Haloferax marinisediminis: one gene and its partner. Each later gene encodes a partner of the first gene's protein in a complex. Links are inferred from orthologs where the notes say so. Each region holds a gene or a part of one and is shown in the gene's direction. Other genes may lie near its edges.

Region 1 (8,267 bases):
GTCAGTCTCGAGTCGGGGTCGATATCGGTTCAGGCACCGATTTCGACTTCCTCGCGGTCGTCGAGGTCGACCAGTTCGTCGAGGTCGTCGTCGCCGCGGCCACGGATGTAGCGAACGATTGCTGCGATTCCGACGAGGAGCACGAGACCGAACAGCATCGACATCGCGCGACTGCCGCCGGATTCGGCGTCGTCCTCGTCCGCCTCGATTTCGACTTCGTACTCGTCTTCGTGCGCTTCTTCCAGTTCCGCCTCGTAGTCGTCGTCGGCGCGCTCACTCTTGTTGAAGAGCGGTGCGCGGTTGGAAGGGCTGAACTCGAAGCCGTCGTGCAGGTGTACCTCGAAGAGGGTAAAATCGGCCATACACCTCAATACGCTCACAAGAGTGATAGTCGTTGTGGCGATACTCACCGACTGGTAACGTCCGGTAGCTTCGTCCGCTCAATCTATTGCTGTTCACGGCGGCCCACTGCTGTTCGTGCCGCTCTATTGCTGCCATTGCTAACCTATTGCGGTTCGTGTCGGTCTATTGTTGCCAGCGTCGGCGTTTCGATTTTCGCTGTGTTCTTCACGCACGCGCCACGAAAAACCTTCATGGACGACGACCGACGTTCTTTCCTCGACGCCCTGCTCACGACACCAAGTCCCTCTGGCTACGAGACCGCCGGCCAGCGCGTGTGGGTCGACTACGTCTCGGAGTTCGCCGACGACGTGACGGTCGATGCCTACGGTAACGCCGTCGCAGTTCACGAGGGAACGGGTGAGGGCCCGGAAATCGCCTTCACAGGTCACGCGGACCAAATTGGGTACATCGTCCGCGACATCGACGACGACGGCTTCATCCGTATCGGTGCCATCGGCGGTGCAGACCGGACCGTCTCGAAGGGCCAGCACGTGACCATCCACAGCGAAGACGGCGACGTGCCGGGTGTCATCGGCCAGACGGCGATTCACCTCCGCGAGACGGGCAAAGAAGAGTACGACGACCTCGAAGAGCAGTTCGTCGACATCGGCGTCACGAGCAAAGGTGACGCCAAAGACCACGTCGAAATCGGCGACCCCGTGACGGTCGAAGCGCGGGTCCGTGACCTCGCGGGCGACCGCATCGCCGCCAACGGGATGGACAACCGCGTCGGCACGTGGTCGGCCGCCGAAGGCCTTCGCGCCGCGGTCGAAGCAGACGTCGATGCGACGGTCTACGCCGTGAGTACCGTCCAAGAAGAAGTCGGTGTACAGGGCGCGAAGATGGTCGGCTACGACCTCAACCCCGACGCGATGGTCGCAGTCGACGTGACGCACGCGACGGACAACCCGGACGTGCCGGGCAAGGCCAAGGGACCGGTCGAACTCGGCGAGGGGCCGGTCGTCTGCCGCGGGAGCGCCAACCACCCGAACGTCGTCACGCTCGCCCGTGACGCAGCGGTGGCGGCCGACATCGACGTCCAACTGGAAGCGACCGGGACGTACACCGGGACCGACGCAGACGCCTTCTACACGAGTCGCTCCGGGATTCCCTCGCTAAACATCGGGATTCCGAACCGCTACATGCACACGCCCGTCGAAGTCATCTCGACGGAGGACCTCGACGACGTGGCCGCCCTCCTCGGGTCGATGGCGTCGCTCGCAGGCGACGTCGAGTCGTTCGGCGTCGAGTTGTAGGCCCCCGACACCGAATTGGCGGCCGCAGCTGGGTGGTCGCAGGCCGGCCTATGCGTCGTCTTCGCACACGTCTCCCGGCGAAAGAAAACCGTTAAAAGTCGCCACACGGTGTTTCCACGTATGGCTGGAACTATCGAAGTACTCGTTCCCGGCGGGAAGGCGAACCCCGGCCCGCCGCTCGGCCCGGAACTTGGCCCGACCCCCGTCGACGTGCAGGACGTCGTCAACCAGATTAACGACCAGACGGCAGCGTTCGACGGCATGGAAGTGCCCGTCACCGTCGAGTACGAAGACGACGGTTCGTTCTCGATCGAGGTCGGTGTCCCGCCGACGGCTGCCCTCATCAAGGACGAGGTCGGATTCGAGACTGGCAGCGGCGAGCCCCAGAAGGACTTCGTCGCCAACATCTCCATCGAACAGCTGAAGAAGGTCGCCAAGCAGAAGTCCTCTGACCTGCTCGCGTACGACCTCAAGAACGCCTCGAAGGAAGTCGCCGGCACGTGTGCGTCGCTCGGCGTCACCGTCGAGGGCGAAGACGCTCGGACGTTCAAAGAGCGCATCGACGGCGGCGAGTTCGACGACCAGTTCGACGACGAATAATCGTCTCGCCACGTCGAACCGCACTTTCCGTCGGGTCGAGTCTCCTCGGCCCGCTTTCTTCTCTCCACAATACGCGTAGTCTCGTGTGTCTGCATGTGTGCGCTTGGCACGCGAAACGCCCGAATTCGGGCGCCTCGACGCCCTTTCTTCGACGGACTTAAGTTGAGCCTACTCGTCCTGCCGGACGAGGCAGGCAGTAGCCTGTTTCACTGACCCGTAGGAGCAATCCTGCGTACTACGGAGGTGAATAATGGCAGACACAATAGTTGACGCAGTCACTCGCGCACTCGACGAGGCACCTGGGCGGAACTTCCGCGAAACGGTTGACCTCGCCGTGAACCTGCGCGATCTAGATCTTAACGACCCGTCGAAGCGTGTCGACGAGAGCGTCGTGCTCCCGTCTGGCACCGGCCAGGACACCCAGATTGTGGTGTTCGCGACCGGTGAAACCGCGCTCCGCGCTGAAGATGTCGCCGACGAGGTTCTCGGGCCGAACGAGCTCGAAGACTTCGGTGACGACACTGATGCGGCGAAAGACCTTGCTGACGAGACCGACTTCTTCGTTGCTGAGGCAGCACTGATGCAGGACATCGGTCGCTACCTTGGTACCGTGCTCGGTCCTCGTGGTAAGATGCCGACCCCGCTTCAGCCCGACGACGACGTCGTCGAGACGGTGAATCGGATGAAGAACACGGTGCAACTCCGTTCCCGCGACCGTCGCACGTTCCACACGCGCGTCGGTGCGGACGACATGACCCCTGACGAGATCGCGGAGAACATCGACGTTATCGTTCGTCGTCTCGAAGCGACGCTCGAAAAGGGCCCCCTCAACATCGACTCTATCTTCGTGAAAACGACGATGGGTCCATCCGTGGAGGTGCCCGCATGAGCGAATCTGAGACCCGACAGACCGAGGTTATTCCGCAGTGGAAGCAGGACGAAGTCGACAAGCTCGTCGACTTCGTCGAATCCTACGAATCCGTCGGTGTCGTTGGCGTCGCGGGCATTCCGAGCCGCCAGCTTCAGGCCATGCGCCGCGAGCTGCACGGCTCCGCGCAGGTCCGCATGAGCCGTAACACGCTCGTGAACCGCGCCCTCGACCAGGTCGACGACGGCTTCGAGGAACTCAAAGAGTACGTCGCCGGGCAAGTCGCGCTCATCGGTACGAACGACAACCCGTTCGCACTGTACAAAGAGCTCGAGGCGTCGAAGACGCCTGCGCCCATCAACGCTGGTGAGGTCGCCCCGAACGACATCGTCATCCCCGAGGGTGACACGGGTGTAGACCCGGGTCCGTTCGTTGGCGAACTCCAGCAGGTCGGAGCGTCCGCTCGCATTATGGACGGCTCCATCAAGGTGACCGAAGACTCCCACGTCCTCTCTGCGGGCGAGGAAGTCTCCGAGGAACTCTCCAACGTCCTGGCAGAACTCGGTATCGAGCCCAAGGAGGTCGGTCTCGACCTTCGTGGCGTCTTCTCCGAAGGCGTCCTGTTCGAACCCGACGAACTCGCCATCGACGTGGACGAGTACCGCGCCGACATCCAGTCGGCCGTCGCCGCTGCGACGAACCTCTCGGTCAACGCGGTCTACCCGACGACCCAGACCGCGCCGACGCTCATCGCGAAGGCGACCGGCGAGGCCAAGGCAGTCGGTCTGTTCGCCAACATCGAGAGCCCGGACTTCATGCCGGAGCTCATCTCGAAGGCGGACGCCCAACTGCGCGCGCTCGCAGCCAACATCGACGACGAAGAGGCACTCCCTGAGGAACTTCGTGGCGTCTCCGCGCAGAGCGCGGAACCCGCTGCGGAAGACGAATCGACGGACGAAGAAGAAGCAGAAGCAGAAGCCGACGAGGCCGAAGCCGACGACACCGACGACGACGAAGGTGACGAAGCAGGCGACGCTCTCGGCTCGCTGTTCTAACAACACACAACGAGGAACACAACAATGGAATACGTCTACGCCGCACTCATCCTGAACGAGACGGAAGAAGAGATCAACGAAGAGAACATCACCGCAGTCCTCGAGGCTGCCGGTGTCGATGTCGAAGAGTCCCGCGTCAAGGCGCTCGTCGCCGCGCTCGAGGACGTCGACATCGAAGAGGCCATCGAGACGGCCGCCGCTGCCCCCGCACCTGCTGCAGGCAGCGCTGGTGGCGAGGTCGAGGCCGCTGACGACGACGACGAAGAGGAAGCCGCTGAAGAAGAAGCCGCCGACGAAGGCGACGACGACGAAGACGAAGACGCTGACGGCGAAGGCCTCGGCGCCCTCTTCGGCTAAACCTCGCGAGACACACGCCGCATTCGCGGCCTAACTCGCTTCCCAATTCTGCTTTCTTTCGACACACCCTGAGCGTCAGCGCTCGTCACCGATTCGACACACCGAGCGCGCGGATTCGACCTACTCCGAGCGGTTCGAAACGAGAGTTCCAACTGCGTAGATTCATATCCCAGACCGGGACCACCTCGGAGCGATGTGGCTCACTGGCGCGGTCGGTGTTACTCGCTCCGCCGTCGCGACCAGTCTCCTCTCCACGTCGGACCCGACTGTCGCCGTCGCCGTCGGTGTCGCGGTTGGCATCCTCCTCGGGACGTGCTCTGGACTCGTCCCCGGCCTCCACGCCAACGCGTTCGCGCTCGTGCTTGCCAGCGTGGCGTCCAGCGTTCCCGGCCCGCCCACAGCGATTGCCGCCACCATCCTCGCTGCGGCCACCGTCCACACGTTCCTCGACGTGGTGCCGGCGCTGGCACTCGGCGTTCCGGATGCTGCGCTCGCACCCGGTGCACTGCCGGGTCATCGACTCGTCTTGGGTGGACGAGGACGCGAGGCACTTCGACTGTCGGCGCTCGGAAGCGGTGCCGCACTCTGTCTCGCCGTGCCTGTTGCCGTCCCGATAACTGAAGCCACGGTCCACGTCTACCCCCTCGTCCGCGACAACCTGTGGATGGCACTCGGTGCTATCGTGGCCGCCCTCGTCTGGACGGAACCGACGGCGCGCGCGAAACTCGCTGCGGGGGTGACCATCGCCACAGCGACGGGGGTGGGTCTCGCTGTCCTTGGGAGACCCTTCGCCGGACCGCTCCCTGTCGGCGGCGTGTTGGCCCCGCTCTTGGCGGGGCTGTTTGGCGTGCCCGTACTCCTCGATGCACGAGATGGCGCTGGTGTCCCGCCACAGGGTGATACGACGCTCGGTACGTCGCCGCAGGCAGTGCTCCGGAGTGTCCTCGCCGGGACGGGTGGCGGCGCGTTCGTTGGCTATCTCCCCGGTGTCTCCGCCGGGATTGCTGGGACACTCGCACTCGCCGTCCTCCCCGCAGACGACCCAGACGAGTCGGCGCGAGCGTACGTCACAGCGACGAGTGCGGCCACGACTGCGACGACGGTGTTCGCGCTGTTCGCGTTGGCCGGGTTGGGAACGCCGCGAACCGGGGCGCTCGTCGCACTCACGGCCGCCGACTTACCGTCTGGGCTCTGGATGGCAGTGCCGGTGACCATCGTCGCGGGCACGTGTGGAGCGGTGTTCGTCCCGGTCGTCGGTGACCACCTGTTGGAACTCGTCGGTCGGGTCGACCAGCGACGACTCGTCACCGCCGTCTGTGCCTTCCTCGTCGTCCTCTCGTGGGCGTTCGCAGGCGTGGGCGGCGTGGGCGTTCTCGCTGTCGCGGCAGTCGTGGGGTTCGTCCCGGTGCGACTCGGATGCCGCCGTGTCCACCTGATGAGCGTGCTCATGGGCCCGTTGGTCCTCGGATGAGGTATGTCGACGTGGGCCACAGAGTGCCCCCAGAGAACCCGGAAAGACAACGGTTAAAAGTCGCGCGCCGGTTGTTCAACGTATGAGCGAGTCCGAACAGCGACACGCGCACCAGTGTGTGTCCTGTGGCATCAACATCGCTGGCATGAGCGCCGCGACGTTCAAGTGCCCCGACTGTGGCCAGGAGATTTCGCGTTGTTCCAAGTGCCGCAAGCAGAGCAACCTCTACGAGTGCCCCGACTGCGGGTTCATGGGTCCATAATCATGGGAAAAGTAGCCGCTAAAATCAAGGTCATGCCGAACAGCCCCGAGCTGGACCTCGACGACCTCGAGGACAAGCTCGAAGACTCCCTCCCCGAGGGTGCGAAGATCAAGGGATTCGAGCGCGACGACGTCGCGTTCGGTCTCGTCGCACTCCTGCCGACGGTCATCGTCCCTGACGACGCTGGCGGCACCGAGGCTGTCGAAGAGGCGTTCACGGAAGTCGACGGCGTCGAGTCCGTCTCCGTCGAGAACGTCGGCCGTATCTAACTGAACGACCGACCTTTTCCGCGAAACTGCATCCCGCTGAGCGACTGCGTTGGCGAGCGACCGTCTCAGCGGACTTCCATCAGGTAGAGGCCGACGACGACGCCGAAGAGTAACCCGTACAGGACGCCAAGCTGGAGCGATCCCACGATGAGACCTACGATTCCGCCGAGGAGGACACCGCCGGCGAGGCCGATACCGAACTGTTCGGCGCTGTGGCTCGTTCCCTCTCGGTCGTCGGAGTCGACGAATACGTGGTCGACCAGTTCTGGGGTCGGTTGTTGGACGAACTCTGCGCTCAGTGATGCTGACTCCTGGGACATATGTAATGATTCATCGTCATAGTCTATAACCCTTGCTCGGGTTCCCAGAAGTCGGAAACAACCGTTTCGATGCCCAGAACGGCGTTCTTCGAGGAGGAAATGAGAAGACGAGACCCCGGTCAGAACGCTTCGCCGAACGCCTGTTCGAAGTCTGCTTTCATGTCGTCGATGTGTTCGATGCCGACCGAGACACGGATGAGACCGTCGGTGAGTCCCGCTTCGAGACGTTCTTCGCGGGGGATGGCGGCGTGCGTCATCGCCGCGGGTTGCTCGATGAGACTCTCGACGCCGCCGAGGCTCTCGGCGAGCGTGAACACCTCGGTCTCTTTGACGACTGTCGACGCCTGTTCGAGCGTCCCGTCCAGTTCGAACGAGAGCATGCCGCCGAAGTCGTCCATCTGTTCGGCCGCGAGTTCGTGTTGCGGGTGGGAGTCGAGACCGGGATAGAACACTTCAGAGACGGCTTCGTGGTCGTCGAGCCACGCGGCGAGTTCACGGGCGTTGTCGCAGTGACGGTCCATGCGGACGGGCAGCGTCTTCGTCCCACGGAGGACGAGGAAGCAGTCGAACGGCGAGGGCGTCGCACCCACGGAGTTCTGGTAGAAGCCAATCTCCTCGTCGAGCTCCTCGTCGTCGGTGACGAGCGCGCCACCGACGATGTCGGAGTGGCCACCGAGGTACTTCGTCAGCGAGTGCGAGACGATGTCGGCACCGTGTTCGAGCGGGCGCTGGAGGTACGGCGTCGCGAAGGTGTTGTCGACGGCGCAGAGCGCATCGGCTTCGTGGGCGATGTCGGCCAGCGCTTCGATGTCGTTGACGCGCATGAGGGGGTTCGTCGGCGTCTCGACCCACACGAGTTCCGTCTCGTCGCGGACAGCGTCGCGGACGGCGTCGTGGTCGGTCGTCTCGACGAAGTCGAATTCGAGGTCGTACTTCTCGTAGACCTGCGTGAAGATGCGGTGTGTTCCCCCATAGACGTCGTTGCCGGCGACGACGTGGTCGCCCGCTTCGAGCAGGTTGAGGACGGTGTTGATTGCACCCATCCCCGAGGAGAACGCCCGGCCGTACGAGCCGCCTTCGAGCGCCGCGAGATTCGTTTCGAGGTCGGTCCGCGTCGGATTCCCCGTCCGAGAGTATTCGTAGCCACGGTGGTCGCCAGGGCCGTCCTGTACGTACGTGGAGTTCGCGTAGATTGGCGTCATGAGCGCGCCCGTCTCCTCGTCGGGCTCCTGCCCAGCGTGGATGGCGCGCGTCTCGATGCGTCGCTCGTCTTCGGTCATACGCGAACCCCCGCACCGACTCGGGTTAAGTCCGTCCCTCCGCCGCGACCACGCGGGAGATGCACACGCGCGGTTCGTAACGTGCAATTTATAATGGCGACGCAAGTACTCGTTCTCACGACTATGC
Region 2 (4,284 bases), 180 kb from region 1 along the record:
ACCGCGACCGTTTTCCCGCCAGCCATCGACCGACGAGTATGTACCTCTCTCATCCTGTCCGACGGATGCGTGACGACCCATTCGACGACGAGACGGCCGAACTCCGTGTCGAACCTGTCGACGACGACGCCCGGCTCGCTCTCGACGACCACGTGGAGTCACTCGGTGGGTCTGTCGAGAAAGAACTCCAGTTCGGTGGTGTGGTGGTCGTCCTCTCCGAATCCGACGTGGCGGCGCTCTGCGAACTCGACGGTATCGAACGAATCGAGACGGTCGACACGCTCGGGTACTAATTAATCGAGACGGTCGACACGCTCGGGTACTAATTTCTTCTTCGCCCACACGCGAGCGCAGAGTCGAGGCCGACTGCCTACCAATGCTTCTGCACTGCGTCGTCGTCCCTCGCGCATGGACCCGCGAATCACAATCGTTACACTCGGCGTCTCGGACCTCGCTGACTCTATTCGCTTCTATCGAGACGGACTCGGTTTTTCCGTTACGCGACCGCGACCCGGACAGCGACATCGCGTTCTTCACACTCGATGGGACGTGGCTGGCGCTCTACCCGTGGGAGTCACTCGCCGAAGACGCGACTGTCGCCGCGGAAGGAAACGGATTCTCGGGCGTCACCCTCGCACACAACGTGTCCACGAAAGCCGAGGTGGACGCGATTCTGGACGAGGTGGAAGCCGGTGGCGGACGAATCGTGAAACCGGCACAGGACGCCTTTTGGGGCGGGTAATCCGGGTACTTCTCCGACCCAGATGGCCACCTGTGGGAGGTGGCGTATCCGATGTAAACGGAATGTAGCGGTTGGTGAAGACTCACCTTTGAGGGCGAAGAACGAACCCGAGGGATTTGAACCTCGGTCGCTCTGCTCGCTTCGCTCGCGACGCTCCCTGATTCAAATCCCAGTTCTCGCATTCACTCCTCACAGTCCGAGCGACACGCACAGCGGTCGCTCGGAAGGTAGGTTCGTTGTAGAAGTGCGTCGGCTGGGATTTGAACCCAGGTTGTGACCATGGCAAGGTCACGTGATACCACTACACTACCGACGCATGAGGTGGAAGTGCGCTGGCTGGGATTTGAACCCAGGTTGTGACCATGGCAAGGTCACGTGATACCACTACACTACCAGCGCATTCCGCGTGTATCGTGGCGCTTGCTGCGTTTCAGGATAATGCTGGGTTGATAAATAAGACTTGCGAAACGGGGAAGAAATCGGATGACAGCGCGGCACCTGCTACCACGTGGGATTCGGTTCGTCCGACTGGTCGAAAATCGTGGTATTCACGCACACACGTCATTCGCCAATCCCCCACAAACTGGTGCGTGGGAGGCTCTATCACCCCAGATTTGATTCGCTACTCTTTTAGGTGACCCTACGGTAGAAACGCCACAGTCTAGACGACACGAGGATGAATTCGGCATGAAACTTAGCGTACTCGTGCCGACCTCACTCGTCCGGGAAGCCGAAGACCAACGCGAGGCAACTCGCAAACTCGGCTACGTCGCCCGTGCGGCGGCGGTGTTCCGGGCGGACGAACTCGTCATCTTCCCCGACGAAGATGGCGAGACCAGGTGGGGCGGCGAGTTCGTCGAAACCGTACTTCGGTACGCTGCGACGCCCCCATACCTCCGGAAGGAAGTGTGGGGCAAGCGTGACGAACTCCGGTACGCCGGGATTCTGCCCCCTGTCCTCGTCTCGTCTACGACCGCGGGCGACTCCGACGAGTTGCCTGCGTTGCGAGAAGGAATCGTGACCGAGGTCGGACCTGACGACCGCGTTCGGGTCAATTGCGGAATGCAACACCCGATCTCCCTGTTCGTCCCTCCCGGGATGAACCTCACAGAGGGAGAGCGCGTCGCTGTCAGGATCTCTTCGCGAGAACCGGTCCGTGCGAGGATCGTCGACGACCCCCTTCCGGGGTTCGACGTATCCCGCATGGACCTCACGGAAGCACTCGGCAGGCCAGATGCGGGCGTGCGAATCGCCACGTCTCGCTATGGCGAGCCGCTGTCAGTCCCCCGTTTGGGAGAACTGACTGCCCGCATCGCCGATGCCGGCGGTATGACCGTCGTCTTCGGTTCACCGGGCCGTGGGCTTCCGGACATGCTCGGGATGTCTCCCGAGGATGTTGCAGACGTCGAACCTTCCGGTGGTCCGGGGTTCGACCTCTGGCTCAATACGATTCCGCGACAGGGAAGCGACGTGGTGCGAACGGAAGAAGCGATGTTCGCGTCACTCGCCTCCCTGACACTCACGGAGTGAATACATGCCACAACCAAGCAGACCACGAAAAGGCTCGATGGGCTTCAGCCCACGCAAGCGTGTGACCAAAGAGGTCCCGCGCATCAAGTCGTGGCCAAGTGACGATGGCTCTCCTGCACTGCAGGGATTCGCTGGCTACAAAGCCGGCATGACCCACGTCATGATGGTCAACGACGAAGCGGACTCCCCCCGAGAGGGTATGGAGGAAGCAGTGCCGGTGACCGTCGTCGAGACGCCACCGATGCGTGCTGTTGCTCTTCGCGCCTACGAGCAGACGTCGTACGGTATGAAGCCGAAGACTGAGGTCTGGACGAACGAGTTCCACGACGAACTCGACCGCGTCCTCAACCTTCCGGCAGAAGACACGTTCGAAGAGGACGCCGAAGCGCTTCGCGAGGCCGTCGAGGCCGGTGAAGTCGATGACCTCCGCGTCATCACGCACACGGTCCCGTCCGAACTCAAGAACGTGCCTAAGAAGAAGCCCGACGTGATGGAGACTCGCGTCGGCGGCGGCTCCCTCGTGGAGCGCGCCGACTTCGCCCTCGAACTCGTTGGCGAGGGTGGCGTACACGAGATGTCCGACGTGTTCCGTGCTGGCGAGTATCTCGACGTCGCCGGTGTCACGAAGGGTAAGGGTACGCAAGGTCCCGTCAAGCGATGGGGCGTCCAGAAGCGGAAGGGCAAGCACGCCCGCCAGGGTTGGAGACGCCGTATTGGCAACCTCGGCCCATGGAACCCGTCGCGTGTCCGCTCGACGGTTCCGCAGCTCGGTCAGACTGGTTACCACCAGCGCACCGAGCTCAACAAGCGCCTCATCGACCTCGGCGACGGCGACGACGCCTCCGTCGACGGTGGCTTCGTCAACTACGGCGAGGTCGACGGCAACTACGCGCTCATCAAGGGCTCGCTCCCGGGTCCCAACAAGCGTCTTCTGCGGTTCCGCCCGGCCGTCCGGCCGAACGACCAGCCGCGCCTCGACCCCGAGGTGCGCTTCGTCTCTACCGCATCGAACCAGGGTTAAACCATGCAGGCAACTATCCGAGACCTGAACGGTGACGACGCAGGCAGCATCGACCTGCCTGAGGTTTTCGAGACGGCTTACCGTCCGGACCTCATCAAGCGCGCAGTCATCGCAGCTCAGGCAAACCGAAAACAGCCGTACGGTGCCGACCCCTACGCTGGCATGCGAACGCCGGCAGAGTCCATGGGAAGCGGTCGCGGCATGTCGCACGACCCACGCCAGAATGGCGTCGCACGACGTGTCCCGCACGCCGTCTCCGGTCGTCGCGCACACCCGCCGAAGGCCGAGAAGGACCAGGGGAAGGAAATCAACACGAAAGAGCGCAAACTCGCAGTCCGCTCGGCACTCGCCGCAACGGCGAACCCCGAACTCGTCCGCGAGCGCGGTCACCAGTTCGACGATGACCTCGAGCTTCCGCTCGTCGTCTCCGACGACTTCGACGACCTCGTCAAGACGAAGGAGGTCGTCGACCTCCTGCAGTCGCTCGGCGTCTACGCCGACATCGAGCGCTCCGAAGAGAACAAGAAGGTGAAAGCCGGTCAGGGTAAGCTCCGTGGCCGCAAGTACACCCGTCCGAAGTCCATCCTCTTCGTGACGTCCGAGGAGCCTTCGAAGGCTGCTCGTAACCTCGCCGGTGTCGACGTCGCCACCGCGGCGAACGTCTCCGCCGAGGACCTCGCGCCCGGTACGCACGCCGGCCGCCTCACGCTCTTCACCGAAAGCGCACTCGAGGAGGTCGCAGAACGATGAGCATCATCGAGCACCCACTGGTCACCGAGAAAGCGATGAACCAGATGGACTTCCAGAACAAGCTCCAGTTCATCGTCCACGTCGACGCGACCAAGTCCGAGATTTCGGACGAAATCGAGTCGCGCTACGACGTGACCGTCGAGAAGATCAACACACAGGTCACGATGAAAGGGAAAAAGAAAGCAACCGTTCGTCTCTCTGAAGACGACGACGCGCAGGAAGTCGCGTCGCGAATTGGGGT

Evidence for each region.
Region 2: GJR98_RS08600 (region 1) and GJR98_RS07630 share a complex: the UniProt entries of both Methanocaldococcus jannaschii proteins name them as parts of the 50S ribosomal subunit. The link is inferred for Haloferax marinisediminis from one-to-one orthologs.

The regions. Positions count from the first base shown.
Region 1 is NZ_WKJP01000001.1:1,646,375-1,654,641, reverse strand. The notes cover bases 2,191-5,162. They hold GJR98_RS08600 (50S ribosomal protein L10), read left to right. Parts: upstream 2,191-3,143; coding sequence 3,144-4,181; downstream 4,182-5,162. Other genes in these bases: GJR98_RS08590 (tripartite tricarboxylate transporter permease), read left to right, coding at 4,732-5,162; rpl12p (50S ribosomal protein P1), read left to right, coding at 4,206-4,538; GJR98_RS08605 (50S ribosomal protein L1), read left to right, coding at 2,509-3,147; GJR98_RS08610 (50S ribosomal protein L11), read left to right, coding at 2,191-2,258. Also shown: GJR98_RS08620 (hypothetical protein), read right to left, coding at 30-362; GJR98_RS08615 (M42 family metallopeptidase), read left to right, coding at 594-1,658; more of GJR98_RS08610, read left to right, coding at 1,779-2,190; more of GJR98_RS08590, read left to right, coding at 5,163-6,009; GJR98_RS08585 (HVO_2753 family zinc finger protein), read left to right, coding at 6,092-6,271; GJR98_RS08580 (elongation factor 1-beta), read left to right, coding at 6,274-6,540; GJR98_RS08575 (hypothetical protein), read right to left, coding at 6,606-6,860; GJR98_RS08570 (cystathionine gamma-synthase), read right to left, coding at 6,980-8,140; GJR98_RS08565 (50S ribosomal protein L21e), read left to right, coding at 8,264-8,267. UniProt on the Methanocaldococcus jannaschii protein: Forms part of the ribosomal stalk, playing a central role in the interaction of the ribosome with GTP-bound translation factors.
Region 2 is NZ_WKJP01000001.1:1,464,869-1,469,152, reverse strand. What follows is about bases 1,331-4,284. They hold GJR98_RS07630 (50S ribosomal protein L3), read left to right. Parts: upstream 1,331-2,276; coding sequence 2,277-3,293; downstream 3,294-4,284. Other genes in these bases: GJR98_RS07620 (50S ribosomal protein L23), read left to right, coding at 4,040-4,284; rpl4p (50S ribosomal protein L4), read left to right, coding at 3,297-4,043; GJR98_RS07635 (putative RNA uridine N3 methyltransferase), read left to right, coding at 1,430-2,272. Also shown: GJR98_RS07655 (hypothetical protein), read left to right, coding at 39-293. UniProt on the Methanocaldococcus jannaschii protein: One of the primary rRNA binding proteins, it binds directly near the 3'-end of the 23S rRNA, where it nucleates assembly of the 50S subunit.